Regions from separate parts of the Roseateles sp. GW821-FHT09H10 genome, predicted to be linked through region 3. Evidence: predicted binding sites of a transcription regulator. Region 3 holds the regulator's gene; each other region holds the start of a gene.
The links. The regulator LexA, encoded in region 3, represses DNA repair genes until DNA is damaged. The targets are predictions, from matches to a motif close to ACTGTATNNNNATACAGT.

Region 1: the regulator LexA is predicted to act here: its motif matches at 3,510-3,527, upstream of AC07OY_RS21125 (putative DNA modification/repair radical SAM protein).
Region 2: the regulator LexA is predicted to act here: its motif matches at 3,204-3,221, upstream of recA (recombinase RecA).

The regions. Positions count from the first base shown of each region.
Region 1 covers NZ_JBWKOB010000004.1:563,552-569,684, forward strand. Annotated here, with positions in the region: gene AC07OY_RS21110 (GAF domain-containing protein) at 1-333, shown strand, start outside; gene AC07OY_RS21115 (hypothetical protein) at 425-1,489, shown strand; gene AC07OY_RS21120 (TIGR03915 family putative DNA repair protein) at 1,483-2,253, opposite strand; gene AC07OY_RS21125 (putative DNA modification/repair radical SAM protein) at 2,253-3,503, opposite strand; gene AC07OY_RS21130 (catalase) at 3,628-5,721, shown strand; gene lplT (lysophospholipid transporter LplT) at 5,770-6,133, shown strand, end outside.
Region 2 covers NZ_JBWKOB010000002.1:1,285,472-1,291,604, reverse strand. Annotated here, with positions in the region: gene AC07OY_RS14055 (hypothetical protein) at 1-771, shown strand, start outside; gene AC07OY_RS14050 (sensor histidine kinase) at 725-2,233, opposite strand; gene AC07OY_RS14045 (response regulator) at 2,410-3,081, opposite strand; gene recA (recombinase RecA) at 3,258-4,301, shown strand; gene AC07OY_RS14035 (regulatory protein RecX) at 4,334-4,879, shown strand; gene AC07OY_RS14030 (DUF2889 domain-containing protein) at 5,056-5,637, shown strand; gene sucC (ADP-forming succinate--CoA ligase subunit beta) at 5,662-6,133, shown strand, end outside.
Region 3 covers NZ_JBWKOB010000007.1:262,172-268,304, forward strand. Annotated here, with positions in the region: partial or broken gene AC07OY_RS27215 (esterase-like activity of phytase family protein) at 1-873, shown strand, start outside; partial or broken gene AC07OY_RS27220 (PEP-CTERM sorting domain-containing protein) at 1,126-1,215, shown strand; gene AC07OY_RS27225 (asparaginase) at 1,212-2,129, opposite strand; gene lexA (transcriptional repressor LexA) at 2,214-2,885, shown strand; gene AC07OY_RS27235 (hypothetical protein) at 3,123-3,545, shown strand; gene AC07OY_RS27240 (hypothetical protein) at 3,895-4,101, shown strand; gene AC07OY_RS27245 (hypothetical protein) at 4,222-5,346, opposite strand; gene AC07OY_RS27250 (hypothetical protein) at 5,425-6,133, opposite strand, start outside.

The sequences.
Region 1 (6,133 bases), on a different contig from region 3:
GTGCGCATCCTCGGCCTGGCCACCGTGATCCGCTGGCAGGTCGGCGGAGCCGGCGGCCTGACGACCGATGAGCAGCCGCGCTACATCGACCTGCTGACCCGCCACGGCGCGCCGCTGGCCCTGCCCGACGCGGCCCTGCACCCCTGCCATGCCGAGCTGTCCGGTCTGTCGGGCGCGGCCGAGGCGCGCATCGAGGTGCCGCTGTATGACGGCGCCCAGCTCGTCGGCGCGCTGTGGCTGGTCGATGCACGCGCGACGCGGGCCTGGACGCGCCAGGAGCTGCTGATCGCCAGCCAGCTGGCCCTGCTGTTCGAGGCCGTCGGCAGGGCCTGAGCGCCGCGAGGTGCCGGGAGGCACCTCAGAGTTGACGATGTCAGGCGCGCGGGGGAGCGGGACAGTGCCGCATCCAGCTGCGAGGCCCGCCATGCCCAAGTCGCTTCTTCGCCATCACGCCTGCGTCCTGTTGCTCGCCGCCCTGGCCGCGCCGGCCAGCCAGGCACAGGAAGACAAGCCCGAGCGCTGCGGCAAGGCCGGCGGATCGGATCGCTTCGCGGCCTTCCATGACAACTACGGGCTCTGGAACCAGATGAGCAACAACGGCTGGGCGGCGCGCGACGAGCGCGCCCTGCGCGGCCAGGTGTCGGTGAAGTACTCGCTCGTGAACTGCCCGCAGCGGCGCGACGAGAGAAGCCGCACGCTGAAGCCCGCCCCGGCACCCGCCGACACGGCCGATGACGCCGGCGCCGTCCGCTCGCTGAAGACCGCCAACAAGGGCAGCGACTTCTGGGAGCAGCTGCGCAGCGCCGAGGTGTTCGTGTCCTATACCAACCGCTTCGACTTCTATGTGGGCTCGCGCGATTCGGGCCCGGTCATCAACCGCGTCAACAACCCGGGCCTGCACCTGCGGCTGCCGGGCAGTCTCTTTGGCGGCGACAAGCGGGGCGCCTGGCAGCTCAGCTTCGAGCACATGTCCAACGGCCAGGTCGTCGAGCCTGTCCGCAATGCGGACGACCGCCTGCGCGCCCAACGTGCCTATGCGCGCGGCGACAGCCACTTCTTCGACACCATCAGCCGGGGCATGAATTACGCGGCCGTGCAGGGCGAGTGGGTCTGGGGAGAGCCCAATGAGGACAAGGCCGTGTGGGACCTGCGAGCCAAGATCAAGGCCTATGCCAGCAGCGACTCGGCCATCACCTGGGGCCCGCTGGCTGACCAGGGGCTGCGGTTCCGGCACTACGAAAGACTGAAGGTGCGTGCCGGCCTGTTCCTGCGGGATTGGGGCCGGTTCGAGCTCACCTCGCAGATCGGCGACAGCGGCCTCAAGCATTCCTCGCACACCCTCAGCTGGCAGTACGACGTCGGCGGCGAAGGCGACAAGCGCCTGCGTCTGCCGCTGTTCGTGCAGGCCCATTTCGGCCCGATGAACACGCTGTCGAACTACACGCAGCGCCAGGACTCGATTGGCGTCGGCCTGCGGCTCGCCTACTGATCGCGCTGCGCCAGCATGCCGGCCTCGCGCCGGGGCGCGTCACGCACGAGTTCGCTGATGAGCCGGGTCTCGGGCATCTGGGCCCAGTAGCGCACCGGCATTTCCTTCTTCATGGTGGCCACCTTGAGCCGCGCCGGATTGAAGATGCTGCGGTAATAGGTCAGCCACAGGGCACCGCCGGCGTCCTCGGGCGGCGCATCGGCCCGCCGGGCCGGACCCGCGCCGCTCAGGCGCCGGCCATCCCAGTGCAGGCAGCCCAGCGGCGTCAGGATGGCCCAGGGGTGCTGGGCAAAGCGGCGCACGAAGAAGGGCGCCACCGCCCGCAGCACATGGTGCGCCGGCTCGAACCAGGCGACATGGCGACGGCCGCCGGCCGCCTGCTCGTCGGCCACCTCGCGAAAGCGCACGAAGGCGTGCATCTTGTGGATCTCGCGGTCGACCTGGCGGGCCATGGCGCGCAGGCGGCGCCGCTCCGGGTCGAATTCGTCGAACCACAGCAGCGGCTCGTGCTGCAGACGGCGCGCGAAGGCCAGCAGGCGGGCATAGCGGCTGTCGTCGGCATGCATGGCGACGCGCCGGCCGAGTTCATCCCAGCCCTCGGGCGGCGTCCAGGCGCAGGGAGGCGCCGTGGTGACCTCTGTCGCGAACAGCGCAGCCTGGTCACCGACGTCATGCGTCCAGCCCGCACCGGCCGCACCCAGCAGTTCGGGCAGCTGGGCGGCGAAGCCAGCCCAGTCCGAGGGGTGGCGCAATGGCAGGTGCATCAGAACAAGGCGGCCTGCTGCGGCGCCAGCGCGGGCTGCGCCAGGGCCTGCAGGTCCGCGGCACGGGGGCGATGGTCGACGGCGATCAGAAAGGGCAGCGCCTTGCCGGCCGCCGGCCCGAGGGCGAGCAGGTCGGCGCGGCGCAGGCGGCGATGCAGCCTTGCGGCCAGCAGCTTGTCGACGGAGTTCACGCCCAGGCCGGGCACGCGCAGCAGGCCCTCGCGCGACGCACGGTCGACATCCAGGGGGAAGGCCTCGGGATGGGCCAGGGCCCAGGCCAGCTTGGGGTCGTGCTGCAGCGACAGGAAGCCGGCCTCGGTGACGATCTCGTCCGCAGCGAAGCCATAGAAGCGCAGCAGCCAGTCGGCCTGGTAGAGGCGATGCTCGCGCAGCAGCGGCGCGGCCTGGGGCGGCAGCTGGCTGCTGGCATGCGGGATGGGGCTGTAGGCCGAGTAGTAGACGCGACGCAGGCGCTGCCCGCTGTACAGGCGGCTGGAAAGCAGCAGCACGGTGCGGTCGTCCGACGCATCGGCGCCGACGATGAGCTGGGTGCTCTGCCCCGCCGGCGCGAAAGGCGGCGGCTTCACCGCACGGGCTGCGGCGCCGGGCAGTGCACGCACGGCTTCGGCTTCGCGCCTGGCTTCGCGCGCGGCCTGCAGGCGCAGCTGGATGCGCGTCATGGTGCGCTCGATGCCCGCTGCATCCTTCTGCGGCGCCAGCGACTTCAGGCTGGCGGCGCTGGGCAGCTCGACATTGATGGACAGGCGGTCGGCATAGCGGCCCGCGCGCTCGACCAGCTCCGGGCTGGCATCGGGAATCGTCTTCAGGTGGATATAGCCCTTGAAGTGTTCCTGCTCCCGCAGCCGCCGCGCGACCTCGATGACCTGCTCCATCGTGTAGTCGGGCGTGCGGATGATGCCGCTGGACAGGAACAGCCCTTCGATGACGTTGCGGCGGTAGAAGGACAGCGTCAGCTGCACGACCTCGTCGATGGCGAAGCGCGCGCGCCGCGTGTCGCTGGACTTGCGATTGATGCAGTAGAGGCAGTCGTACACGCACCAGTTGGTCAGCAGCACCTTCAGCAGGGACACGCAGCGGCCGTCGGGCGTGTAGGCATGGCAGATGCCGTTGCTCGTCGAGCCCAGGCTCCTGCCGTCACGCGAATCGCGCTTCTCGGTGCCGCTGCTGGCACAGGAAGCGTCGTATTTGGCGGCGTCCGCAAGGATGGCGAGCTTGTCCTGGATCTCCATGCAAGGACTGTACATGCATACAGTGTTTGATGGGTCGCAGATGTATCCGGCGCCAGGTCCTACACGCCCGCCTGCACTGACTTCCTAGAGTCCTCGGGCACCCCGCCAACGCCAGGAGCCGCACATGGCCAAGCCCCCCCGCACCACCGCACCATCCGCCAACGTCCAGCGCGGCAGCGGCGGTGAACTGCATCACCAGGCCGGCGGCACGCATCCGCCGCTGACGACCAACCAGGGCATCCCGGTCGCCAACAACCAGACTTCGCTGAAGGCCGGCGCGCGCGGGCCCACGCTGCTGGAAGACTTCATCCTGCGCGAGAAGATCACCCACTTCGATCACGAGCGCATCCCCGAGCGCATCGTGCATGCGCGCGGCTCGGCGGCGCATGGCGTGTTCGAGCTGCACACATCGCTCAGCAAATACACGACGGCCCGCGTGCTGACCGAGGTGGGCGTGAAGACACCGGTGTTCACGCGCTTCTCCACCGTGGCCGGCGGCGCGGGGTCGGTGGACACGCCGCGCGATGTGCGCGGCTTCGCCGTCAAGCTCTACACGCCCGAGGGCAACTGGGACCTGGTCGGCAACAACATCCCGGTCTTCTTCATCCAGGACGCGATGAAGTTCCCCGATCTCGTCCACGCCGTGAAGATGGAGCCCGACCGCGGCTTCCCGCAGGCCGCCAGCGCCCACGACACCTTCTGGGACTTCATCTCGCTGATGCCCGAGAGCATGCACATGATCATGTGGGCCATGAGCGACCGCACCCTCCCGCGCTCGCTGCGCTTCATCGAGGGCTTCGGCATCCACAGCTTCCGGCTGCTGGACGCCAAGGGCAAGAGCACCTTCGTCAAGTTCCACTGGCGCCCCGTGCTCGGCCTGCAGAGCACGCTGTGGGACGAGGCCGTGCAGCTGGCCGGCGCCGACCCGGACGCGCACCGCCGCGACCTGTGGACGTCCATCGACGAAGGCCGCTTTCCGGCCTGGGATCTGGCCGTGCAGCTCTTCACCGAGGCCCAGGCCGCCGACTTCCCCTTCGACCATCTGGACCCGACCAAGCTCATCCCCGAGGAGCTGGTGCCGCTGCAGGTCATCGGCCGCATGACGCTGAACCGCAACCCGGTCAACCACTTCGCCGAGAACGAGCAGGTTGCCTACTGCCCGGCCAACCTGCCGCCGGGCATCGACTTCTCCAACGACCCGCTGCTGCAGGGCCGCCTGTTCAGCTATCTCGACACCCAGCTGTCGCGCCTGGGCACGCCCAACTTCGACCAGCTGCCGATCAACGCGCCCAAGTGCCCCTTCCACACCACCACGCGCGACGGCCACATGCAGACCCGCGTGCCCACCGGCCGCGTCGCCTACGAGCCGAGCAGCCTGCAAACCGACGCGCCGTATGAAGCGCCGCGCGGCTTCCAGAGCTTTGCGGCGCAGAGCGAGCCCGACGAGACCGGTGCAAAAGGCCGCATCCGCCCCGAGAGCTTTGCCGATCACTACAGCCAGGCCCGCATGTTCTTCCGCAGCCAGAACGCGCTGGAGCAGGCCCACATCGCCGCGGCCCTGGTGTTCGAGCTGAGCAAGGTGGAAACGCCGGCGGTGCGCGAGCGCATGGTGGGCCATCTGCGCGTCATCGACGCCGACCTGGGCAGGCGCGTCGCCGCCGGCCTGGGCCTGGCGACGCTGCCGCCCGCTGCGAAACCTGCCGCGCCCGTGCAGGACCTGCCGCCCTCGCCCGCCTTGAGCATCATCGACAAGACCCCACCCTCGCTGCAGGACCGCTGCGTGGCCATCCTGTTTAGCGATGACTCCGACGCCAAGCGCCTCGCTTCTGTGGAGAAGGCGCTGCGCAAGGCCGGCGCCAAGGTGCAGAAGCTGGCGCCCAGGATCGGCGGCGCCAGGCTGAATGACGGCAGCCAGCAGCCCGCCGACGCACGCCTGGCCGGCAGCCCGGCAGCGGCTTTCGATGCCGTCGCCCTGGTGCTGTCGTCCGCCGCCGCCCAGCAACTCGCGCAGGACGACACCGCCGCGAGCTTCGTACGCCAGGCCTACGCCCATCTGAAGGCCATCGGCCATGACGAGGGCGGCAAGCTGCTGGTCGAGGCGCTGCACCTCGTGGCCGACGACGGCGTCTGCGCGCTGGACGCCAAGGCCCTGGTCTTCGTTGAGGCGGCTGCGACACGCCAGTGGGACCGCGAGGAGCGCGTGCACCCCCTGCCCTGACGCCGTCGTCATCGGCATTTCACGCCGCGCCGTCACAGTGCGGCGCTCGTGCATGCCCCCTCTTCCGCCGCCAACTCGCTCTGCGCTGCACGACCGGCCCTGCCGCGCGGCTTCGGCCTCGTCATCAGCGCCCAGTTCGCCTCGGCCCTGGCCGACAACGCGCTGCTGATCGTCGCCATCGCGCTGCTGGCCAACCAGGGCTTCCCCCCTTGGTGGGCCCCGTTGCTGAAAGTGGGCTTCATGGCCGCCTACGTCGTGCTGGCGCCCTGGGTCGGCCCGCTGGCCGATGCCTTCGCCAAGGGCCGCGTGATGGCCGCCATGAACATCGTCAAGATCGTCGGCCTGAGCCTGCTGGCCCTGGGCCTGCATCCCGTCGCCGCGCTGGCCATCGTCGGTCTGGGGGCCGCGGCCT
Region 2 (6,133 bases), on a different contig from region 3:
CAGCGCCGCGACGACGCTCCGTCGTGGCGCAATCTTTACGCCGCGACTGACCTCTTTCCGCAGCTGCTGCAACTTCATCAGGCGCGGCGCATCGGTGGCTATGCGGCAGTGCGTGCGCTCAACCAGGCTTGCGTGGAGGCCACTTCCTGGTCCTTCTATCCCGACCGGGATCCGCTCACCCGTGCCGATGTGAACCATCCGGACCACGCCAGGCGTCTGGCCGCTCGCGAGCTGATCATGGCGCGCTGCGGCCACATGACAGCAGGAGGGGGCGGCGCGACGCTCCTGGGCGTTGGCGCGGGCGATACCGAGGGGCAGAAATTCATTCAGGCCTATCTGAAGCTGCAGGATCCCAGGGGCAAGTCGGCCGAGGCGTTGGGCGAGGCGCTGGCCGAGGTTGTCAGGCAGGGGCATCCCGAGGCGATGCTCAAGCTGTACCAAGCCACCCAGATCTCTCTAGCCTGGCGTGCGTTGGTCGCTCCCCAAGCCACCGAAGACGGTCTGCGCGCAGCGAGGATTGCGGAGCTGCGCTTCACGGCACCCGACGGCGGGCCGGCCGATCAGGACATCCGCCTCGCATTCCGCTGCTTCATGGCCGGCGCATGCAGCTACCGCTACGACGACCTGTCAGACATCACGGACCCGCAGCGGCGCGCGCAAATCCTGCAGACCGCCGCCGAGCTGGAAGCGGCGCTGCGCTCGCCCGATCCGGTCCAGGCCCTGTTCAGGAAGCGTTGGGCTCCAGCGTCGAAGCCGGAAAACGGATCGTGAACCGCGCCCCCGGCCCCTGGCCGTCGGGCGATTCGCCACCCGCCGCGCGGCGCAGCCGCGTGTCGTCCAGCGTCAGCTCGGCCTCGTGCTGCTGCACGATCTCGCGCACGATGGCCAGGCCCAGGCCCGAGCCCTCCACGCCGCTGCCCAGCGAGCGGTAGAAGGGCTGGAAGACCTTCTCGCGTTCATTGGGCGCGATGCCCGGCCCGGTGTCCTCGACCTGCAGCACGACGACCTGGCCGAAGGGGTCCTCGACGACGCGCACGGTCACGAGACCGCCGGCCGGCGTGTAGAGCAGCGCGTTGTCGACGAGGTTGCGGATCAGCTCGCCGATCAGCACCGGCTGGCCGTGCACGCGCAGCCGGCCGTCGTCGGGCACGACACCGTCATAGCCCAGGTCGATGCGCCGCTCCAGCGCCCGCGGCACGAAATCGCGCACGGTGTCGATGGCGATCTCGGCCAGGTTCAGCGGCTCGCGCTTCATGGCCTGCTCGGCATCCTCGGCGCGCGCCATGGCCAGCAGCTGGTTGACCATGTGGGCCGCGCGCTCGCTGGCGCGGGCGATCTGGGCCAGCGAGCGCTTGAGCTCGTCGGGCGAGGCGCGGCCGGCGTCAATCTCGCGCTGGATCAGCTCGGCCTGGGTGCGCAGGCCGGCCAGCGGCGTCTTCAGCTGGTGGGCCGCGTCGGCCAGGAAATGCTTCTGCCGGCTCATCGACGAGTCCAGCCGCGCCAGCAGATCGTTGATGGCCTGCACCAGCGGCGCGACCTCGTCGGGCACGCGCTGCTCGTCGATGGGCGACAGGTCGGAGCTCTCGCGCGAGCGGATGCGGCGCTGCAGTTCGTTCAGCGGCGAGATGCCGCGCGCCAGCGCCAGCCACACCAGCAGCACGGCCAGCGGCAGGATGACGAACTGCGGCAGGATGACGCCCTTGATGATCTCGTTGGTCAGCCGCGCCCGTTTGCCCAGGGTCTCGGCCACCTGCACCAGCATGGTCCGGGTCGAGCCCGCCTGGCCCTCGGGCGAGATCCACAGATAGGCGACGCGGACCGCGTCCGTGCCGACCTCGTCGTCGCGGAAATGCAGCTCCCAGGGCACGACGGGCGCGTCCTCGGTCGGCACCGGCAGCGTCGCGTCGCCGCTGAGCAGCTCGCCACGCAGGCCCAGGACCTGATAGAAGACCGTGTCGGAGGCGTCCGCGCGCAGCAGGGCCGCCGCCTCGGGCGCCAGCGCATAGCGGTCCCGTCCCTTGCTCGGCGCCTCGGTGGCCGCCACCTGCAGGCCCAGGCTGCGCGCCATCTCGCCCAGCTCGCGGTCATAGGGCCGGCTGGCAATGCCCTGGGCCACCAGCCAGGTCAGGGCCACGCTGATCGGCCAGATCAGCAGCAGCGGGGCGAGCATCCAGTCCAGGATCTCGCCGAACAGCGAGCCCTGCTGGGGGCTGGCGCCTTCCTTGGTTGGCATTTACGCGGACCGCAGCGCTGGGCCGCTCCCGAGCAAGGTCCGACCCTCACGGAGGGTCGGCGGCCGTACCCGGCCGGCGGGGTGCCCCATGTTTTGCCGCAGCGCTGGGCCGCTCCCGAGCAAGGTCCGACCCTCACGGAGGGTCGACGGCTGTACCCGGCCGGCGGGGTGCCCCATCACGAGTTGATCTTTTCCAGGCAGTAGCCCAGGCCGCGCACGGTCGCGATGCGGATGGGGCCCTGCTCGATCTTCTTGCGCAGCCGGTGGATATAGACCTCGATGGCGTTGTTCGAGACCTCCTCACCCCATTCGCACAAGCGCTCGACGAGCTGGTCCTTGCTGACGAGGCGGCCGGCGCGCTGCAGCAGCACCTCCAGCAGCGACAGCTCGCGCGCCGACAGCTCCAGCATCTGCTCATTGATATAGGCCACGCGGCCCGTCGCATCGAAGGTCAGCGGGCCATGCTTGATGAGGCTGCTCGCCGTGCCCAGGCCGCGGCGCGTCAGCGCGCGCACGCGCGCCTCCAGCTCCTGCAGCGAGAAGGGCTTGGCCATGTAGTCGTCGGCGCCCAGATCCAGCCCCTTGACGCGCTGCTCGACGCTGTCGGCGGCCGTCAGGATCAGCACCGGCATGGTCGACCCCCGCGCGCGCAGCTTGCGCAGCACCTCCAGCCCATGCAGGCGCGGCAGGCCCAGGTCCAGGATGACCAGGTCGAACTCATGCGTCGCCAGCGCCGTGTCGGCCTCGGTGCCCGAGCTGACACGGTCCACCGCATAGCCCGAGGCGCGCAGGGCGCGCAACAAGCCATCGGCCAGCACTTGGTCGTCTTCGGCAATCAGGATGCGCATAGCTCTTTTGTCTCCACCGCCGATGTTAGGCGGTGGCCGGCTGGCTCACGCCATGAGCCACCTGGCCCGCAGAATCTCATCAACACTGAGGTCGCTGCGGCCTCGGGCCAAGGGTCAAAACCACTGTACAAACATACAGATTGCCCCATAATTCAGACATTCCTTTGGAGAACCGCATGGACGCCCCCGTCAAAGCCCTGAACACCGAAAAAGCCAAGGCCCTGCAGGCCGCCCTCGCCCAGATCGAGAAGCAATTCGGCAAGGGTTCCATCATGCGCCTGGGTGAAGGCGAGGTCATCGAAGACATCCAGGTCGTCTCCACCGGCTCCCTGGGCCTGGACATCGCCCTGGGCGTCGGCGGCCTGCCGCGTGGCCGCGTCATCGAGATCTACGGCCCCGAGTCTTCCGGCAAGACCACGCTGACGCTGCAGGTCATCGCCGAGATGCAGAAGCTCGCCGGCACCTGCGCTTTCATCGACGCCGAGCACGCCCTGGACATCCAGTACGCCCAGAAGCTGGGCGTGAACCTGCAGGACCTGCTGATCAGCCAGCCCGACACCGGCGAACAGGCCCTCGAGATCGTCGACTCCCTGGTGCGCTCCGGCTCGGTGGACCTCATCGTCATCGACTCGGTCGCAGCCCTCACGCCCCGCGCCGAAATCGAGGGCGAGATGGGCGACCAGCTGCCCGGCCTGCAGGCCCGCCTGATGAGCCAGGCCCTGCGCAAGCTGACCGCCACCATCAAGAAGACCAACTGCACGGTCATCTTCATCAACCAGATCCGCATGAAGATCGGCGTCATGTTCGGCTCGCCCGAAACGACCACCGGCGGCAATGCGCTGAAGTTCTACGCCTCGGTGCGCCTGGACATCCGCCGCATCGGCTCGATCAAGAAGGGCGAGGAGATCATCGGCTCCGAGACCAAGGTCAAGGTCGTCAAGAACAAGGTCAGCCCCCCGTTCAAGACCGCCGAGTTCGACATCCTCTATGGCGAGGGCATCAGCCGCGAGGGCGAGATCGTTGACATGGGCGTCGTCCACAAGATCGTCGACAAGTCCGGCGCCTGGTATGCCTACAACGGCGACAAGATCGGCCAGGGCAAGGACAACGCCCGCGAATACCTGCGCGAGAACCCCGACATCGCCCGCGAGATCGAGAACAAGATCCGCGAAACGGTCGGCGTTGCCGCCCTGGGCGACGTCGCCGGCGACGCGGAGTAAGCCGCTACCGGCCCGGCACGCATCCGGCAGGCATGGCCACCCGCGGGCCGCTGTCGCTGAAGGCCCGGGCCATCGGCCTGTTGGCCCAGCGCGAGCACAGCCGCACGGAGCTGCGGCGCAAGTTGCTGCGCATCGAGCGCCAGCAGCGCGAGCGCGCGGCCACGAAGGCGGCGGCTGCCGAGACGGCTCCGGGGATGGGCGGGTCGGGCTTCATCCATGAGGATGATGTCGACAGCGAGGCCGGCGCCGGCGCGGCTACCGTCGACGCCCTGCTCGACGACCTCGCTGCCGCCGGCTATCTGAACGAAGGCCGCTTCGTCGAGTCCCGGCTGCATCTGCGCGCCGGCCGCTTCGGCACCCAGCGCATCCAGCAGGAACTGGCCCAGCACGGGCTCAAGCTGGATGCCAGCCAGCAGGCCCATCTGCGTGAAACCGAACTGGAACGCGCCCGCGAGGTCTGGCACAAGCGCTTTGGCACCGAGCCTTCGCGCGAGGCCGCCGAGCAGGCGCGCCAGATGCGTTTCCTGCTGGCCCGCGGGTTTTCCCCTGAAATGGTGCGCCGCTTGCTGAGGGCCTAAGGGCTGCTTGACCGAGTGCGCAGGGGGAGTTTTCACCCTCCGTGCTACATTGCCGCCTGCCCTAAAACGAGGGTTCACCCGGTTACAAGCGCTTTTGCCCCTCTGGCGCAGCGCTGCAAAAGCCGGGCTGACCCCGTCCCGGCACAGGCCGGGGTGATTCGCCATTCCCCCGTTCCATGCCTGCCGTCCACCCGTCCATCACGCGCCGCCCGCTGCATCGCCGCGCCCTCGATGTGCAGGTGTTCGCGCGCGATGACGGCCTGTTCGATGTCGAAGCCAGCCTGACCGACACCAAGACGCACGATGTGCCGCTGGCCGGCGTGCCGCGCAAGGCCGGCGACCCCATTCACGAGATGCACCTGCATCTGACCGTGGATGCGACCCTGACCATCACCGCCGCCGCTTCCGACACGCTCTGGATGCCCTACCCCGGTGCCTGCAACGAGCACGGCAACGCCTACCGCCAGCTCATCGGCCTGAACCTGATGAAGGGCTTCCGCCAGGCCGTCGGCGAACGCCTGGGCGGCACGCGCGGCTGCACCCACCTCACCGAGCTCTGCACCATCCTGCCCACGGCCGTCATCCAGGCCATGGCCGGCTCGGTCATTGACACGCGTGAGGGCGATGCCGCCGGCAACCCGCCCTTCCAGCTCGACCGCTGCCATGCGCTGCGCCGCGACAGCGCGACCGTGGCCCAGTTCTATCCGCGCTGGCACCAGCCCCAGGCTGCTGCCGAGCCGGCCGTTTCCGAATCCTGACTTCCCGACCCGAGAGACCCAGCCATGAAAATCCACGAATACCAGGGCAAAGAAATCCTGCGCCAGTTCGGCGTGCCGGTGCCGCGCGGCATCCCGGCCTTCACCGTGCAGGAGGCCGTTGAGGCTGCCCAGAAGCTGGGCGGCCCGGTCTGGGTCGTCAAGGCCCAGATCCACGCCGGCGGCCGCGGCAAGGGCGGCGGCGTCAAGGTCGCCAAGAGCATCGATGACCTGAAGGAAAAGGCCGAAGGCATCCTGGGCATGCAGCTCAAGACGCACCAGACCGGCCCTGAAGGCCAGAAGGTCCGCCGCCTCTACATCGAGGACGGCGCCGACATCAAGAACGAGCTCTACGTCTCGCTGGTGACCGACCGCGGCACGCAGAAGGTCGCTTTCATCGCGTCGAGCGAAGGCGGCATGGACATCGAAGAGGTGGCCCACAGCACGCCCGAGAAGATCATCACCGAGATGATCGACCCGCTGACCGGCCTGACCGAAG
Region 3 (6,133 bases):
CAGCGCTTCACCATCGACGTGAACCCGACGACGGGCGCGATCAGCAATTTCCAGGTCCAGCAGACCGTCAAGTTCACGAACAACGGCGTGGCCTACAACGGCATCGCGCCGTCCAACCCAGCCATGCTGGGCAATGCCTTCGACCCTGAGGGCGTCGTCGTCAACCCGCGCGACGGCAATCTGCTGGTCTCCGACGAGTACGGCACCTCGGTCTACGAGTTCAACCGCAGCGGCCAGTTCGTGCGCGCGCTGAACATGCCGGCCAATCTGGTGCCCAAGGCCGGCGGCGGCGTCGACTACAACGCCCTGCCGCCGACCGCCACGGCCGGCCGCGAGGTCAATCGCGGCCTGGAAGGCCTGGCCATCAGCCCCGACGGCAAGTACGCTTTCGCGATGCTGCAGAACGGCACCGTCGCCGACAGCACGGCGGCCGGCCGCAGCATGTATGCCCGCATCATCAAGTTCGATCTGGACAGCGGCAATGCGGTCGCGCAGTACGCCTACCGCATGAACGGCTCCGGCCCTGCGCCGGCCCAGGGCGGCGGCATCTCGGCCATCGTGGCCCTCGACGACCACCGCTTCATGGTCCTGGAGCGCAACAACCGCGGCGTGGGTGCGGCGTCCAACCTCGCCAGCCCGGACAAGCAGGTCCATGTCATCGACATCGCCGGCGCCACCGACGTTTCCGGCATCGACCTGAACACGCTGGCCCTGCCGGGTGGCACGGTGGCCGTGACCAAGAGCGCGTCGCCGCTGCTGAACCTGGGCGTCAACAACCCTGCCGCCTTCGGTGGCCGCTCGCCCGAGAAATGGGAAGGCCTGACGGTCGGCCCGCAGCTCGCCGACGGCTCCTTCCTGCTGCTGGCCGGCACGGACAACGACTACTCCGTCACCCAGATCGCCGGCACCAGCGCGCAGTACGACGTCTACTTCAACCCGTCGCTGGTCGGCACGGCCAACGTGTCGCGCATCCAGTGCCCCATGGGCACGACGAGCGCCTGCCAGTACATCCGCGACAACGGCACCGACCTGGGCGCCAACGTCGCCTCGCTGCCGGCCGGCTACGCGCTGATTCCAGGCCTGCTGAACGGCTACAAGGTCTCTGCCGCCGACCTGGGCGGCTACACCGCGCCCGTCCCCGAGCCCGGCACCTGCGCGATGCTGCTGGCCGGCCTCGGCGCCGTCGGCCTGATCGCCCGCCGCCGCAAGGCCTAGGCAGCCAGCAGGGTCAGGATCAGCTCGATCCTGGCCTTGACCGGACTCAGCGCGCCCGCGCTGGGCAGCAGGCCGGGCAGATCCATGACCGGGCCGGCGTCGCAGCGCGTGCTACGCACGACCCTCACGCCGCCGGCCTGCGCCTCGCTCAGCGCGGCATCCAGCCCGCGGCTCAGCGTGCCGTTGCCGGTGCCGGCGGCCACCAGGCCGTCGATGCCGCTGGCCCACAGCGCCCGCACGACCGAGCCGTCAGCACCGGCGTGGTTCATGACGATCTCGACCCGGGGCCAGCGCTCGGCCGGCGCGGCGATCCGCGGCAGGCCCAGGGCCTCGCCCGACGGCCAGCGGCCGACCACGCGAACAACGCCCTCTTCCACGCGCGCGACCAGGGCACCGTCGACCGACTCGAAAGCGTCGACCCGGTAGCTGTGCGTCTTGCGCACCTGGACCGCATCGTGCACGCGGCCGGCAAAGGCGACGACAACGCCCCGGGCGCCAGGCGCGGCCGCCACCTGGACGGCGTCGGAGAGGTTCTGTGGCCCATCCGGCGCCAGCGCCGTCGCCGGGCGCATGGCGGCGGTCAGCACGACGGGCTTGGCAGGCGCCAGCACCCGCTGCAGAAAGTAGGCCGTTTCCTCCAGCGTGTCGGTGCCGTGGGTGATGACGATGCCACCGACCTCGGGCCGGTCCAACTGCTGCTGCACCGCATTCGCGAGCTTCTGCCAGGTCGCGAAATCCATGTCCTTGCTGTCGAGCTGGGCGACCTGGTGCGCCTCCAGGCGCTGGGCCGCCAGGCTCGGCACGGCCGCCAGCAGGTCAGTGACGCTCAGCTGTGCGGCGGTGTAGCCCACGCCATCACTGGCGGTCTTGGCGGTACCGGCAATCGTGCCGCCGGTACCCAAAATGACAATCAAAGGTGCAGAGATTTGCAATTTCTTGGGTTCCTGGACAAAAATACAGGTGCTGGACAAATCGCCAGCCCCTTCAGAAGGCCGACCGTGCAAGACCAACCCAAGCTTACCGCCCGCCAGCAGCAGATCTTCGACCTGGTCCGCAAAGCGATCGAAAGCACCGGCGCCCCACCGACCCGCGCCGAGATCGCCGCCGAGCTCGGTTTCAAATCCGCCAACGCGGCCGAGGAACATCTGCAGGCCCTGGCCCGCAAAGGCATGCTGGAACTCGTCGGCGGCACCTCGCGCGGCATCCGCCTCAAATCCGAAGTGCTGGGCGCCGTCAATCGGGCGCGCCAGTTCAGCCTGCCCATTCCCAGCCTTGCGCAGCTGACGCTGCCGCTGATCGGCCGCGTTGCCGCTGGCGCCCCCATCCTGGCCCAGGAGCATGTCGAGCAGACCTACAACGTCGAGCCCAGCCTGTTCTCCAAAAAGCCCGACTACCTGCTCAAGGTCAAGGGCATGAGCATGAAGGACATCGGCATCCTCGACGGCGACCTGCTCGCCGTGCAGTCGGCCAAGGAAGCCCGCAACGGCCAGATCGTCGTGGCCCGCGTCGGCGAGGAGGTCACCGTGAAGCGCTTCAAGCGCGGCCCGGAAGGCATCGAGCTGCTGCCCGAGAACCCCGACTTCGAGCCCATCCGCATCAACGAGCACAGCGAGAGCTTCAGCATCGAGGGCCTGGCCGTCGGCCTGATCCGCGGGCAAGGGTTCAATTGATCCTGGTGCGCTCGAAATGAAGAGGGCCCCTGTCGTCGACACGGGCCCTTTTTTGCTTGAACACGTGCGGCGCCAAGGCCGCGGGAAGGGAGGAAAGTGGTGAAACGGGAAACGTGTTGGCTCTTGCTTCCTGTCGCGGTTGCGCTGACCGCCGCATGCACACCTCACTATGTCCAACCGACGAGCGGGCCGGTCTCCCAGGTTCGCGTCCGCTACGTTGGAAACGAAGCCTTTGCGATGGTTCATACCTTCTCAACCGCGGGTTGCGAAGGACCGCAGGCCATCGGCGTGATCGGCAGCAAAGCGATGCTTCCCACGCCGGAGAAGGACGCGTCCAGGGGGATCAGGCCGCAGATGCTGGGAAGCAGTGGCCGGCCCGAATCGGAGACCTTGGAAGTCGCCATGCCTGCTCAGCGAGCCGTGACATTGCTCTACAGCCAAATTGGCCCCCACGACCTCATGGCCGTCCGGACTTGCAGCCTTCCCGTGACGTTCACACCCGAGGCCGACGGCCAGTACGAGGTCCAGTTCCGATCCGGCCGGGCGCTGTGTTCGGTCGAAGTCTTCCAGCTTCACGCGGGTGAGAGCAATTCGTATCGCAGGACTTCGATCCCGGTTGCCAAGGGCCCGAAAGACTGCAAGCCCACGCGGGTTCCCTGATCTCGAAGATCGATCGAGGTGCCGACGGCAGCCTCTGCGGAATCCGGACACAAGTGGTCAGTGCGGGCCCCATGCGCAAGAAAAAAGCGCCAGGTGATGGGTTCACCTGGCGCTTTCAGTCGTTGCGGTCTTTGTTGGACCCTTGAATGGTGGGCCGGGGTCACCCAAACTCTCGCCAGAAGGCCTAATAACCATTGGGTTTCCCATCAATGGATCGAGAGAGTTACCCGGAAAGTTACCCGGTCAGCCGGCCGAGTCCACGGGCCGACAAACGCACGATGAGCCAAGCGTTGTGATCCCTGTGAGCTTCTCTAGATCGTCGCGCACTGCGCACGCCGGGGAAGTGCCCATGAGCGCCAACGCACTGCTGCGCACGTTCATCCGGCGATTTAAAGGCGACATGAAGCTGAGGCAGACCTGCACTGTCGACCAAGCCGAGCAGCACAGGCAGGGCGATGCGGATGTGCTCCTTTGCGGCACGGTTGCGCAAATCCCTACCGCGCAGACGGAAGGCCGCCATGCCGCGCTGAAGACTTCACCTACAACCCAAGGTTGACGCGTCTGAAGGGTTCGACGCTACATAAACGCGCCCTGCCAACGACTGGATCGGCGTCCGGGGTCAGCTGACCCCGGGGAGCCGCGGCGGCAGGGTGCTGCCCGGTCCTGCGGCGCGTCGTCACGCTGCGGGTCGGTTTGATTGACACTTGTCAAGCCAATCAATCAAGCGATCCGCCGTGGTTTCTGATTGAAAACAAAGGCTGATCTCTGGCGGCAGGCCAATAAGACCAGGATGGTGGTAGTCGCCACCAAAAGCGTTCCAGTCAAAATACTGAATCATCACAACGGGTCGGCCGCTTTTGATCTTCGATGCTGCCGCAAAAGTCTCCCGCATGATAAGGTCGCGTGTTTTTACAGAATTACCCAAACTCGATCCGGCAATCACAAACGGATAGTGAGGGTTATCAATCGCCAAGACGCACCAATTTTTAAACGCAGGGGCCTCACAATACTCAAACACTCTCGCGATAGCGAAACCGACGCGCAAATATTCTGCAAGCGTCATATCGCTGAACATGGCAGCCACGATCTGCCTGCCGTGATCGTTTAGGCTCGAATTGCCCCCCATGCGGGCGTGGGACAGCGGCTGCAATATTTTTGTCAACCAATCAGGCGAGGGGGGCTCTCCACCAAGTTCGAGACTCCGCGCCTGTTGGAGCGCAGCCTGTAGATACGCTTCCAGGTAGAAGTGCAGTTCCGTGAATCGATCCTCATCGTTGAGGGCCGCAGAAGGGCCGGATGCTTGAGCTGCTGCGATAGACAGTAGGTCGGCGAATGTGCAGCCATGCTTTGCTAGAAGCGTCATGGAAGCAGTAGAGACCACCAGCGTAAACCCGCGCTTTCCGTACTTCCCACTGTTGTCCCTAGCAACAGAAAGTCCACAATGGGCCGAGACCACCGAAATAGTAATCAGATATTTAAAATCATCAAACCGAAGTTGTTTTTCGTCCCCGAAGCGATTTACACCCCTCAGGATAAATCGCTCGTCGCCACTTGCCCAAAGACGTATATATCTGTACGGCTGGCGCTGATTGTGGTCAAGCTGCTTGGCAAGGCTAGAGGACGATTCGTTCAGGTACATCAACGCCACGAGATTGCCATGAGCCCAAAACAAGTCGGTCGGTTCTTCCTGCTTCCATCCACCTGTCTTCTTGCCGTATTTGTGTGGCCGAAATAGAAAAGGCGCACCAAATGTGTGTGCCATTAAGAATTCAATCAACTCTTCTTGTTTGGATGCTGGCACAGATCCTCCGTGCATGGTGAACGAAGCGCTGTATTTTCGTGCGCCCGTTTAGGGTGTTTTTAGATTGACGGCACCTTCCTAGTCAAGAACTATTTGCGCCTTCCGGCCACTCCCGCAACGCTCACTGGGAGCGATGCCCGCTTGCGCTCTAATTTGCATCTTTGGCGCGCCGGTTGGTATATACGCCTGGTTGACGTAGAGTTCAATCAGTTTTCCGCTGTGCCACAACAAAAGAACGACCTTTGACTTGAAGCGTGGAAACGTGAATTCTGGAAGACCTTGATGCAGGACGTACTCTCCAGCAAGCGACTCCGAAATATACTGGCGACCATTCTCATCGGGCGCTCCTGCGATTATTACGAGTTCGTCAATTCCTTGATCCTCCTGCTTATCGTGCGAAGCGATTAGCCCAGTTATGGACTCGATCAAGTCATTCTGTGAAATGGCCCTCGCATCATGCAGCTGAATGTTTATTCCCACTCCGTTCTGACGGATGCCGTCGTCGCGTGTTCCATATCCGGTCATCTTCCATTTGAGCGAGCCGCAAGGGGAATTTCCGCCGATTGGCGGAAAGCTTTCAAATCCATACCTCTGGCTCACTGCCAAGTAAGCTTCCAATTGAATTCCTACGTGTTTCACTGCACCCAAAAACCATCCAATCAACTTGTCGTCAGCCTGGGGCACATGATCCGCAGCGAATTCGATCGAGATTGAAATATCCTGACAACCATTGAAAATTCCGGATGCCTTAGCTTCTTCTATCGCGTCTTTGAATCTTTGAAAGCGG